4 regions of the Shewanella sp. ISTPL2 genome follow, and region 3 is predicted to be linked to each of the others. Evidence: predicted binding sites of a transcription regulator. Region 3 holds the regulator's gene; each other region holds the start of a gene.
The links. Region 3 encodes LexA, which represses DNA repair genes until DNA is damaged. Its sites were predicted from a motif close to TACTGTATNNNNATACAGTA; they were not measured.
Positions count from the first base shown of each region.

Region 1: dinG (ATP-dependent DNA helicase DinG) is a predicted target of LexA. The motif match lies at 1,073-1,092, and genes of this name have one in related genera.
Region 2: recG (ATP-dependent DNA helicase RecG) is a predicted target of LexA. The motif match lies at 1,032-1,051, and genes of this name have one in related genera.
Region 4: dinB (DNA polymerase IV) is a predicted target of LexA. The motif match lies at 1,920-1,939, and genes of this name have one in related genera.

Region 1 covers NZ_JAAPAV010000001.1:1,075,751-1,078,947, forward strand. The annotation lists gene dinG (ATP-dependent DNA helicase DinG) at 1-1,049, opposite strand, end outside; gene HUB64_RS04835 (DNA polymerase II) at 1,187-3,197, shown strand, end outside.
Region 2 covers NZ_JAAPAV010000001.1:3,755,661-3,758,857, reverse strand. The annotation lists gene recG (ATP-dependent DNA helicase RecG) at 1-1,015, opposite strand, end outside; gene HUB64_RS16470 (DNA-binding response regulator) at 1,207-1,803, opposite strand; gene HUB64_RS16465 (sensor histidine kinase) at 1,803-2,882, opposite strand; gene HUB64_RS16460 (tetratricopeptide repeat protein) at 3,001-3,197, opposite strand, start outside.
Region 3 covers NZ_JAAPAV010000002.1:212,835-216,031, forward strand. The annotation lists gene coxB (cytochrome c oxidase subunit II) at 1-484, opposite strand, end outside; gene HUB64_RS22790 (cell division inhibitor SulA) at 888-1,400, opposite strand; gene lexA (transcriptional repressor LexA) at 1,397-2,017, opposite strand; gene plsB (glycerol-3-phosphate 1-O-acyltransferase PlsB) at 2,178-3,197, shown strand, end outside.
Region 4 covers NZ_JAAPAV010000001.1:2,313,935-2,317,131, forward strand. The annotation lists gene HUB64_RS10220 (FAD:protein FMN transferase) at 1-316, shown strand, start outside; gene nqrM ((Na+)-NQR maturation NqrM) at 332-556, shown strand; gene bfr (bacterioferritin) at 810-1,283, shown strand; gene bfr (bacterioferritin) at 1,293-1,760, shown strand; gene dinB (DNA polymerase IV) at 1,963-3,039, shown strand; gene HUB64_RS10245 (LysR family transcriptional regulator) at 3,084-3,197, opposite strand, start outside.

The sequences.
Region 1 (3,197 bases), on a different contig from region 3:
GCGAGGTTTTCGGCGAGAATGAGTAATGAGTCCGGCAGTTTGCCGTGCTCAAAACGCAGACGGTTTTCAGGATTGGCAAAGTGCTTTGTCTGGGTATCGCAGTAGTGGGCCACTTGATTGAGCTGGGCGATAAGATCGCCTAAATGATCTTGCATCGCCTGCGCGGGGGCAATGATATTGTTGCTCTTTATTTGGTTTTGTAACTTTGCGCAGGTTTTACCAATTTTTTCGAGCCAGTCGCAGGCACCCCTCAGCGTGGCCTGCGCACTGGAGAAATCCCTCGCCACAATCGGTAAGTGATGTGCCTCGTCGATAACATAAAACACGTCTTCGGGATCGGGCAAAATCACGCCGCCACCTAATTCTAAATCGGCAAATAACAAGCTGTGGTTGGCGATGAGCACGTCCCAGGTATCAACATCTTCGCGGGCTTTATGGAACGGGCAATTTCTGTGGCTGGCGACTTGACGATGACAGCTGTGTTTGTCGCAGGCGATTTGTTGCCACAGGTGATCGGGCAGCGGCACGGCTAAGGTATCGATTTCGCCGTTCCAGCGACCTTCGTTATAGTCTTTTAACAGGCCATGCATCATAGCCACTTGGCTATTGTCAGGTTTAGTTTGCCACATGGCCATTTGTGTACTGTTGTCGTCACCGATGAGCATCGCCAGTTTCGATAGACATACATAACGTTGTCGACCTTTAACTAAGCCAAAACGGAAATTTAAGCCGGATTGCTCAAGAAAAAAGGGTAAATCTTTATGCAGTAATTGTTCTTGCAAGGCGACGGTTGCGGTAGCGATGCAGACCTTTTTCTTGCTCGCTAATGCCAGTGGAATGGTACCGAGGATGTAAGACAATGATTTACCGATCCCAGTGCCTGCTTCGACCACAATGATGCGCCTATCTTTATCATAGTCGCCGGCGAGGGTCTTAGAGATTTCCGCCACCATATAGTTTTGTTCGCGGCGCGGCCTAAAATTAGGCAAGGCGGTAGCGATATCCTTATAGATGGCGCGGATCTGGGTTTTTACATTGTCAGGTAACATGCGTCACTACTTTATCGAATTAATGCTGTACATAATAACAGTGATTGCATAGCCTAAGAAACTTTTCTGCCATTTGGCGGCATTTAAATTGAGGAACCATCTAAATTGACTAGCTATGCGATTTGGGAACCCATGTGATGAAGTCAGAGGCTACCGCGGCCGTTAGTGTACAAGGTCGAGTCTTAACACGCCATGCGATTCATCGTCATGGGAGTTTAGTGTTGCAGTATTATCTGGCTACCGCCCAAGGCCCTGTGCTGGTGGAAGTGCAAGGCACTGAACACATTTGTTTTTGTCATCAAACTGATGTCACGGCTTTGCAGTTGCAAACGCCGGGTCAAGCATTGCGGTTTGTACCGTTAGCACTCAAAAGCTTTAAAGGCGGCGCGGTTAGTGGTGTTTATGCTAAATCTAGCAATAGTTTACGTACCTTACAGCGCATCGCTAAAGATGCCGACATCCCTTTATTTGAAGCCGACATTCGCCCTGAACAGCGTTATTTAATCGAGCGGTTTGTGGCACTTGATGTGGCGTTTTTAGGGCATTTCTCTGCGCCGACTAGCGACAGTCTTGAGGCTAACTCGCTGCCCGTGTTTATCGCCGAGCGGGCTAAGAGTATTGCCCCTTTAACGGCTGTACATTTGCGCTGTATTTCACTGGATTTTGAATGTAGTTTTGAAGGTTTACTCTATTCAGTTGCACTATATGGTCAATACAGTGGCCGAGACGAAGAGCAAGACAGTCTCAAGCAGACTTATGAAAAAGTGATTATGGTGGGTGAGGCTGAATCAAACTCTCCCGAATATATTGAATGGGTGGCCGATGAGGCTGCACTCATTCATCGATTAATCGCGTGGTTCCATGAGTTTGATCCTGACTTTATTATCGGTTGGTCAGTGGTGAGTTTCGATCTCGCGCTATTGTCACGCCGTGCATTATTACATCGTATTCCGCTCACCATTGGCCGCGGCGGGGCAAAGCTTGAGTGGAAAGTCGATAATAAATTTCGGCCAGAAACCTTAGTTTTACCGGGCCGTGTGGTACTCGATGGTATCGATTGGCTTAAAGCCGCTTTCTATCATTTTGAGCGGTTTTCGTTGGAATTTGTTTCGCGGAAATTATTAGGTGAAGGCAAGGCCATTCATAACGTGGATAATCGCGTTGAAGAAATTGATCAGCTGTTTAAGGCCCACAAACAAGCATTAGCGCATTACAATCTTACTGACAGCCGTCTGGTGTGGGATATTTTTAGTCATACTCAATTATGGGAGTTCGCCCTCGCGCGAGCTGAACTAACAGGTTTAGAGTTGGGGCGGGTTGGGGCTTCGGTGGCGGCATTTAATCATTTGTATTTACCGCATCTACATCGAGCAGGTTACGTCGCTCCCGATGCTCCTGCGAGTGATGGGATCGAAAGCCCCGGTGGCTATGTGATGGATTCTGTACCGGGACTTTATAAGCATATTTTAGTGTTCGATTTTAAAAGTCTATATCCCTCCATTATTCGTACTTTTTTGATTGACCCTAAGGGATTAATTGAAGGTTTGCAATTGCCCGAGTCTGACTGTGTTGCGGGGTTTCTCGGTGGCCGTTTCAGTCGGCAACAGCCCATTTTACCTAAGCTTATCCAAACATTATCTGAGCAGCGCGAAAAGGCCAAAAGTGAGCACAATGCGCCTTTATCCCAAGCGATAAAAATTATCATGAACTCGTTGTATGGGGTTTTAGGTTCTCAAGGTTGTGTTTTCCACGATGCAAAGTTAGCAAGTTCGATCACTATGCGTGGCCATCAAATCATGAAACAAACCCGCGCATGGATAGAAGAGATGGGCTATCAAGTGATTTACGGCGATACGGATTCGACCTTTGTCTGGCTTGGCAGCGAGCCTGATCTCTCAGACATTAACGCCTTAGGTAACACTCTGGCGCGGGAAATTAATGCTAAGTGGCAGGCTAAGATCGCTGAAGATCATCAAGTTGAGAGTTTTCTCGAGTTACAGTTTGAACGCCACTATGAGCAGTTTTTTATGCCGACCTTAAGAAGGTCGTTAGAAGGCAGTAAAAAACGTTATGTTGGCGCGTGGCGTAATGCGAGCGATGAACTTGAGCTTACTTTTAAAGGTATGGAGCAAGTGCGCAGTGATTGGA
Region 2 (3,197 bases), on a different contig from region 3:
ACCAAGCGGCAAAGTTAGTTGCATGTTGTTCGGCCAATAGCTCAGTCGGTGCCATCATGGCAACTTGATAACCGTTTTCGATCGCTTGCAGCGCAGCCATCGCCGCGACTAAGGTTTTGCCTGAGCCAACATCCCCTTGCACTAAGCGCATCATAGGGTGCGGCTTTTCTAAATCTTTGCTTATATCAGCCACGACTCTTTGCTGGGCGCCAGTCGGCTTAAAGGGCAGAGCCGCGAGGAAGGGATTGAGCAACTGCCCCGTGGCCTGCATGGTGACAGCGGCATCTAAATTACTGCGCTGCCTTAGGCGTAACATACTGAGATTGTGGGCGAGTAATTCTTCCTGCACGAGTCGTTGCTGGGCTGGGTGTTGACCTAGCTCTAAATCGAACTGAGAGATCCCCGCAGGAGGGCGATGTAGCGTCTGTAGCGCTTGTTTAAGGCTGATGTTGTTAGGTTGCAATTGTGGTGGCAGCAGCTCAGTTAAGCCACCTTCTTCTAGCAATACCAAGGCTTGCTCGGTCAGCTTTAGCCAACTCGCCTGTTTTAAGCCCTCAGTCGTGGGATAAATCGGCGTTAGGGTATCGCTCAGGTGAACATCTTCACCGGGATACACCACTTTATATTCTGGATGCACTATCTCAGCTTGATGACTACCACGGCGCACTTCACCATAGGCGCGGATTATCAAACCATTTTGCATGGCATTACGCTGAGCAACGGAAAAGTTAAAGAAGCGCAGGCTTAAGCTGCCCGTATCGTCGCGCACATTGCAGACCAGCATGCGCTTGCGGCCTTGGATGATTTGTGTCGATTGGATTTCAGCTTCTATAGTGCCATAACCGCCTAGGCTGAGGGCGGCAATGGGATAGATTTGGGTTCTATCTTCGTAGCGCAGGGGTAAGTGAAACAGCAGATCTTGTACTGTTGTGATGCCGAGCTTTGCGAGTTTCTCCGCGACCTTTTTGGCGACGCCTTTGAGGTCGGTGATCGGAACAAGATCCAATTGCTGCAAGTCGTTAGCACTCAATCACTGTGAATTTATACATATATTAACAGAGAATAAGCGTAAGGCAATCTCAAGGGGAATTAGGGTGTTATCAAATTTTGTTTGGAAGCATAGCTAATATCCTTCTGTGGCCTTAAGACCACAAAATTGTTGATAAGATATCGTTAGGCTGAAAGCGTGGTTAACTGTGAGTGTTATTACAACCAGCCTTTTTGCTTGGCAATGCGGGCTGCATCGATTCGATTACTGGCATTGAGTTTGGCTATGGCTTCTGAGAGGTAGTTGCGAACAGTCCCTTCGGCGATAAAAAGAGTTTCGGCGATGTCGGAGGTGGATTTGCCTTCGCTAGCGAGGCGAAGAGCGCGGCGTTCTTTGTCGTTGAGTGGGTCGACATCGCCAATCGCCATCATGGCAAGTTCAGGATCGATCACTCGTTTTCCTGCCATCACTTGTTGAATCGCGTTGACTAAGGTTTCCGAGGGCGCATCTTTAAGCAGAAAGCCGCCCACACCCGCTTCGATGGCACGTTTAATATAGCCCGCACGGCCGAAGGTGGTAATGACCACTATCTTGGTTTGGCTATGTTGCTCCTTTAACCATGTGGCCAACTCTAAGCCTGTGCGGCCGGGCATTTCGATATCCGTTAGCAAGAGATCAAAGCTTTGCTGTTTGAGTAAGCTTAGAGCTTCGTCGCCGTCACTCGCTTGGGTGATACTAAAACCCCCTGCAAGCGTGAGGAGTGCGGCGAGTGCTCCTCGCACCATAGCTTGATCTTCCGCCAATAAAATCTTCATTAATGTGTTGCTCCCTGCAAAGGTAAACTGACGGTAAAGGTATATCCCTGTTCGAGATTATAGCTCAAGCTGCCACCTAAACTGTCGAGACGCTCGCGTATACCTGTGAGGCCATTACCCTCTATAAAAGGTTTGGCCGCGGCATTGTCTTTGACTTCGAGCAGCAGGCGGTCTGATTGCTTAGAAAAGTGGATAGAGCATTCACTTGCACCGCTATGGCGGAGAATATTATTAATAAGTTCGGTGAGGATCAAACTCAGTTGGCTTTCTGTGCTTGCACCTAGCTTGGGTAGCTCACCACTGAGCTCGACACTTAAGCCTTTATCCCTTAAGGATTTACAAAGCTGCGTCACGCAACTCTCTAGGCCCTTGTGTTTGTAGTCTGACACTGTGTGGCGGATCTGGCTTAAACTTTCCCTCGCAATTTGTCCTAGCTCAATCAATTGGGTTGATGCGAGTTCATATTCTTGTTTTGCGATAAGCTTTTCGGCTAGCTCAGCCTTAAGGGCGATGGAAGAAAGGCTATGCCCCATAATGTCGTGTAGATCCCGCGCGATACGTTCACGCTCAAGCATAGTGGCCAAGGTGGTAATTTCTTGGGCACTTTGCTGTTCTTTCAATTTATGCCGATAACGTCTGCGTTCGGCGACACCAAACATGCCCACGCCGAGCACTAATCCCGAGCCGTAAAGCGGAAAGTAGTAACTGTTAAAGTGGTAAATCTCATTGAGGGCAAATAGTAGGCCGATGATGGCAGCAAGCGCCAATAGACAGGTCCGTAGAGGGTAAAAAAAGCCAATGAAAAAAGCGGCAAAGGTGAATAGTGAGATAGAACCTGGGTTGATTGGGGTGATCGCTATTGCTATCGCCACCATAATCAGAATGGGCCGATAGGCGCTACGGTTATTGCACTTATAGGTCCAAAAATAGCTGGCAATAAAAGGGATTAACACAGCAAAACTGAGGGCGATTTTCCAGCTTGGGTAGGGATTTATGGCTAGAGGGATAAGATAAAACACTAAGTTTATCAAATACACCCAAGCAAGTTTTCGTTCGAGCTGAAGGGGAGTGCTTATCATGATGCCTCTGTGTCACTGAGTTGGTTGTTGAATGCCCACCGATGGCATCTGTTTTAATTTATTCTTTTTAGGGATTGGCGCTATCGTCAGCGCCATAGATCCCCGTTAACAACTTTGTCTATTTTGCACTTAATTGCTGATTTTGTTGAAGCAAAAATTTTGCCCAACCATAATCTGCTTGTACTTTGATCGCTTGTTGCCAATCTTCAATCGCGCCTTGGCTATCGCCTAATTCCTGTTTAGCGAGCCCGCGCCACGTGTATGCTTCGGCTTCACCCCAGCAAATGTTGTCGCAAGGCTGGGCGAATCTTTCTA
Region 3 (3,197 bases):
ATAGATAGTTTTCACCCTTGGTTTCGGTGCCTTCGATTTGTGCTCTGGGTGTTGTCAGTATGCTATAAAAATCAATATCTTGATCGAAATAGCTGTAATGCCATTTCCATTGGGAACCCGTGACTTTTACGGTGAGATCGGCGTTACTGGGATCTTCCATTGCGATTAAAGTTTTTGTCGCTGGAATCGCCATTAAGATCAAAATGATAAATGGCAGAATCGTCCAAGCGATTTCAACTTTAGTGCTTTCGTGAAAGTGGGACGCGACAGCGCCTTTGGATTTTCTGTGGTTGATCATGGCGTAAATCATGACGCCAAAGACCACTAGGCCTATTGCGCAGCAGATATACAAGATGGTCATGTGCAAGTGATAAACCTTACCACTGATCTCGGTCACGCCAGGGGTCATGTTGAACCGCATGTCCGCGGCGGTCAACGGTGGTGCGAAAAGCACCACGAGTAAACAATACAACAATTGCTTCACAAGACTTCTCCTCTGCCAATTGCGAATAGCAACTACAAAGAAGAGCAACACAGTAAGTCTCAACTCTATGCAAACTCTTCAGTTCCCAAAAAAGCTTTTTTGACTTCAACGTGCGTTGGCGGCTGTTACTTTTAATCAAGTATTGTTACTGCTGGTAATTAGCCACGCTGGCACATACTGCTGAAATAAATCTGTTCTCTATTTTTAGTGGCGCTTCGAGTTCGATAAATACTCGATTCATTGACCACGGAAGGTGATATATCATCACCGACTTAACCAACCATACTTGCTGTTTAAATATTGATCAAGATCACTTATTTATCTAATTATCTGAAAAATTGCCAAAAAAAAGCCTCACATTCATAGGTGAGGCGGCTTTCAAGGTAAAAAATTAAATGAATATTTAGTGTACAGCGCTAAAAAAAGATTGCTGACCGAAGAGATTGCCTTGCTCAATACGTACGTCTGCATGTAAGTGACTGTTTACGTCTTCAAGCACTATGCCCATAGCTCGGGCACTTTTAGCCACGATTTGTAGGCGTCGATTATCCCGCGCATCTAATGATTGAGTCCAAGTAATGACTGCACTGGACGTACCACTTGTCAGGGCTTTTTCCATCGCCCACAGGGTTTCGACTTCATCTTTAGCATGTACCAGCAAAACTCTATCCATACGCACACCTGCACTGGCGAGCATTTGCTTGTAGCCAATACTTGGTGGGTTGATGAGCACTAACCAACGGCCCTGTTGGCTTAACTGAGCGAGTTGTGCACTCAGATGAATTAATTCTTGGCGACCTTGAGTCTTAGTTGGCATACAGGCGATAGGCGCATGGTGCCAGTCATAGTCGGCATCACGGACTTCATCGAGCCACAAGCCCGGATGGCGGGGGGCATTGCCAAGTAGTTTATTCATAGCCAATCTCCATTACGGATCACACCGACGGCGAGTCCTTCAATTGTTAAACTTTGGAAGCCTAAATCCACTTTAATCGGGGAGTAATCTTCATTTTCGGCATGTAGATAGACCACATTACCTTTTTTTTCGAAACGTTTAACAGTGACATCGTCATCGACTCTAGCGACAACCACTTGACCATTCCTAGCTTGTTCTACTTTATGAACTGCCAGCAAATCACCTTCGAGAATGCCGATATTCTTCATGCTGTCGCCCTTTACTCGCAGTAAAAAATCGGCGGCGGGATGGAACATGCTTGGGTCGACTTGGTAGTACTGTTCAACATGTTCTTGGGCGAGGATAGGTTCACCCGCGGCCACTTGGCCGATGAGCGGTAAACCTGTTTCAGTCAAATCTTCGATTTCCGCAGGCAGACGAATGCCCCGAGATGTGCCTGGCATGATCTCAATGCAGCCCTTTTTTGCCAACGCTTTAAGGTGTTCTTCAGCCGCATTGGCGCTCTTAAAACCTAAACGGGTTGCGATTTCTGCCCGAGTGGGTGGCATGCCTGTATCGGCAATATTTCGTTTAATTAGCTCTAAAATTTCAGCTTGGCGTGGCGTCAAAGGTCTCATGGTGTTTCCTGTTTTTCTATACAGTTACTGTTAGTATATACAGTATTATTTGCAGCGCAAGTATTAACCACTTTTTAGCTATATTGGAGAGAATTAGCGAATATTGCCCATAGTCTGGTATTCTATCGGGCTAGTAAACGCACTTAATTGCATAAGAATAATGCCTAAACACGACTCTCTTTGGTTGAAATCATTACGTTGGATCCAAAAACACTTAGTGCACACTATTGTGGTGCCTCAGGATCCCTTTGCCGATCTGAATCTGGATGCTTCCAGACCCCTTGTTTATGTGATGAAAACAGAATCACTCAGTGACATCGCTGCTTTGAGCGAAATAACGGCTAAGTTAGGTTTACCAAGCCCTTATGAGCCTCTAGTGGCTAATGGTGTGACTGCGCCTCGGGTTGTCTGTCTTCAAGGACGTAAGCCACTGTTTGGCGAACGTGCTGGTAATGAGCCTTTCCTCGAATGCTTTATGCGTTTGTTAGCCGTGCATAAGGAACGTCCTGAATTAGATATTCAACTGGTACCCGTGAGCTTGTATTGGGGTCGCACGCCAGGGAAAGAAGACGACACTATGAAGGCGGCCGTATTTGAGCGGGAAAACCCGACTTGGCTGCGCAAGTGCTTGATGATTTTGTTCTTAGGTCGACATAACTTCGTGCAGTTTTCGAATGCCGTATCCCTGCGTTACATGGCTGACGAACATGGCACCGACATGGGGATTGCCCATAAGTTAGCACGGGTTGCACGCGTGCATTTCCGTCGTCAACGTAAGGTAATGACAGGGCCTGTGCTGCCAAACCGCCAAGCACTGTTTCATTCGTTACTCAAATCTGAGTCGCTGCGCAAAGCGATTCAAGAAGAAGCCGCCAGTAAAAAGATTTCTGAGACCCAAGCGCGCGAGACGGCTATTGAGTACCTCGATGAAATAGCAGCCGATTACTCAGACAGTTTAGTGCGTATTGCCGAGCGTTTTTTAACTTGGCTGTGGAACAAGCTTTACAGCGGGATCAACATTAAAGGCGCCGAGCAAGTTCGGCAGTTACACCACGATGGCCACGAGATTGTTTATGTGCCTTGCCATCGCAGCCACATGGATTACCTGCTGTTATCGTATATTTTGTATTATCAAGGCATGGTTCCGCCGCACATTGCTGCCGGCATTAACCTCAATTTC
Region 4 (3,197 bases), on a different contig from region 3:
GGTTATTGCACCTGGTACTATGGCGATGGCGACTTCTGGTGACTATCGTAATTATTATGAAGAAGACGGCCAACGTTTTACGCATATAATCGATCCGCGTACTGGTTTGCCGATAAATCATAAGTTAGCATCCGTGACGGTATTGCATCAAAATTGTATGACGGCCGACGGTTTTGCGACGGCCATGATGGTTTTGGGCACAGAAGCATCATTGGAGCTTGCCAAGAAGGAACACTTGGCGATAATGCTAATCGAAAAGCAAGGCGACGGATTTAAGGTCTATTACAGCGACGCCTTCAAGCCTTTCCTTATTTAGTTTTTGGAGTAAACCATGACCTCTTTTATTGCGGCATTTGTGATCTTGTTAGTCTTCTTTTTGCTCATGTCGATTGGTTATCTCATCAAGCGCAAAGCCGTTGAAGGAAGTTGTGGCGGTTTAGGTGTTCTAGGGATTGAGAAAGCGTGTGATTGTGATGACCCTTGTGACAAACGTAAACGTCGTATGGCCGCTGAAGAAGCGCGTCGTGAAAAGTTAACGAAAGACCGCATTATCTAAATAGTCTTGATTCGATCATAGCCTCCGATTTAGGGGGCTATTTTTTTGCCTCGTATTTTCTTACACGGGTTAATCATTTGAGATTTATCCTTGGGATTAGAGTGGGATAGCAAGTTAATCTAAGCAGGAATGAGAATGCTTTTCATCATTAAGTGAGTGAAATATAAAGATAATTTGAGTTGGTCGATAAATTGTACTAGGCTAGAAGCTTGATTTAGATCAATCTTTTCACGCTTACCAAGGATAGTAACTTATGAAAGGTCATCCTAAAGTGGTTGGGCAACTGAATCGGGTGCTTACCTGTGAGTTGACCGCCATCAATCAATATTTCCTCCATGCCCGCATGTTTAAACATTGGGGCTTAGAGAAGTTAAACCACGTCGAATACAAAAAATCCATCCAAGATATGAAGCACGCCGATAAGCTCATCGAGCGAGTGCTGTTTTTGGAAGGTCTGCCTAATCTGCAACAACTCGAAAAACTTCGCATTGGTGAACATAGCCAAGAGATGCTCGATTGCGATCTGGCCATGGTGCAAGAGCAGCTTACATTGCTGCGTGATGCGATCAGCTTGTGTGAAGCTGAACAGGACTATGTGAGCCGCGATCTGCTGGAAGATATTCTCGAAGACGAAGAAGAGCACTTAGATTGGCTTGAGTCGCAGCAAGAGCTCATTACGCTAACCGGTATTCAAAATTATCTACTATCGCAAATTAGCGACCAATAGGAGCAAGATATGAAAGGCGATAAAGACGTCATCGATGCGTTAAATCGACTCCTAACGGGAGAACTCTCGGCAATGGATCAGTATTTTGTCCATGCCCATATGTATGAAGATTGGGGCCTGAATGAACTCTATGAGCGTATCGCCCATGAGTCAGATGATGAGAAAGCCCATGCAGCCAAATTAGTGCAGCGCATTTTATTCCTCGAAGGTACACCCAATGTTGCCGCCCGTGAGGCATTGAACATAGGTAAAGATGTAGAAGAGATGCTACGTAATGATCTTGCCTATGAATACAAGGTCGCGGACGATTTGCGCAAAGTGATTGCACTGTGTGAGCAGAAGCAAGATTACCAGACCCGCGAAATCCTCGAAGTATTACTCGACGATACAGAGTCTGACCATATGTATTGGCTCGAAAAACAACTTGGGCTTATTGACCGTGTTGGATTGCAAAACTACCTGCAAACTAAGATGTGAGCCTTAGATTGTTAGGTTGAGTAAATACCTAGGCCACTGAGTGTAATGGCCTAGGAAACTCAGTTATTAAGCATGTCTGTTGTTCCTCACACTTGTCTTGTTCTCTTTTCCAGCGCTAGGCCACATCTTATTGGCCCAAATCTATCAGGAATACTTGATTACTGTTTTTATATACAGTATTTTGGCATTGGAGGAATTCAACGTGCGAAAAATTATTCATATCGATATGGACTGCTATTTTGCTGCAGTGGAAATGCGCGACTTTCCTGAGTACCGTGGCAAGCCTTTAGCCGTGGGGGGGAGTAGCGACCGTCGCGGTGTTATCAGTACTTGCAGTTACGAGGCACGTAAATTCGGTGTACGTTCAGCAATGGCAACGGCTTATGCCTTTAAGTTGTGCCCTGAGCTGATTTTAGTACCAGGCCGGATGCAGGTTTACAAAGAAGTGTCGCTACAAATTCGTGAAATATTTTCTCGCTATACCCAATTAATTGAGCCGCTTTCCTTAGATGAAGCTTATTTGGATGTGAGTGAGTGCCAGCAATATAAGGGCTCAGCGACCTTGATTGCCCAAGCGATTCGTCGCGATATCTTAGCCGAAACGGGTTTAACCGCATCGGCGGGTATCGCGCCAGTAAAATTTTTAGCTAAGGTCGCCTCGGATCTGAACAAGCCAAACGGCCAATATGTCATTGCGCCAGAGACGCTTTCTGAGTTTGTTAAGACCTTATCGCTGCGTAAAATTCCCGGTGTTGGTAAAGTCACCGCAGAAAAGCTCTCTTCGCTCGGGCTCAATACCTGTGGTGATGTGCAAGCTTATTCTAAACCTGAGCTCTTAGCGCGATTCGGTAAGTTTGGTGGTGTGTTGATTGAGCGTTCCCAAGGCATAGATGAACGGGGGATTTCTGCCGACAGAGAGCGCAAATCAGTGGGGGTTGAAACCACATTAGCAAAGGATATTTATAGCTTAGAGCAGTGCCAGCAGGTGATGCCGAGTTTGATCCAAGAACTGTCGTTGCGTTTAAGTCGCAGTGCTAAGGAACGCAAAATACATAAACAGGTGGTCAAACTTAAGTTTAACGATTTCAAGCAGACTACAATTGAGCACCGGAGCGATGAAGTCTCGATTGTAATGTTCTATGAGCTACTCGCACAGGCTATGGAAAGGCAAGAAGGCCGCGGCATTCGTCTATTGGGGATTTCAGTTGGCCTTACTGATTCTACTCTTGTCGTCGCCACAAGCTTAAACGGCCAGACTCAGCTGGATTTAGCACTCTAGCCGTTTATTGAGTCGATAAGCCGCAGACTCATGCCTGCATTGGCTCAATAAGCCTCGGGTGGATTCGCCAACATAAAATCAATTAACAGTCTGACTCGTAAGGGCAGGTTGTCTCGATCGCGATACATCAAGTAGGCGGTACGCGGAATACCTTGCCA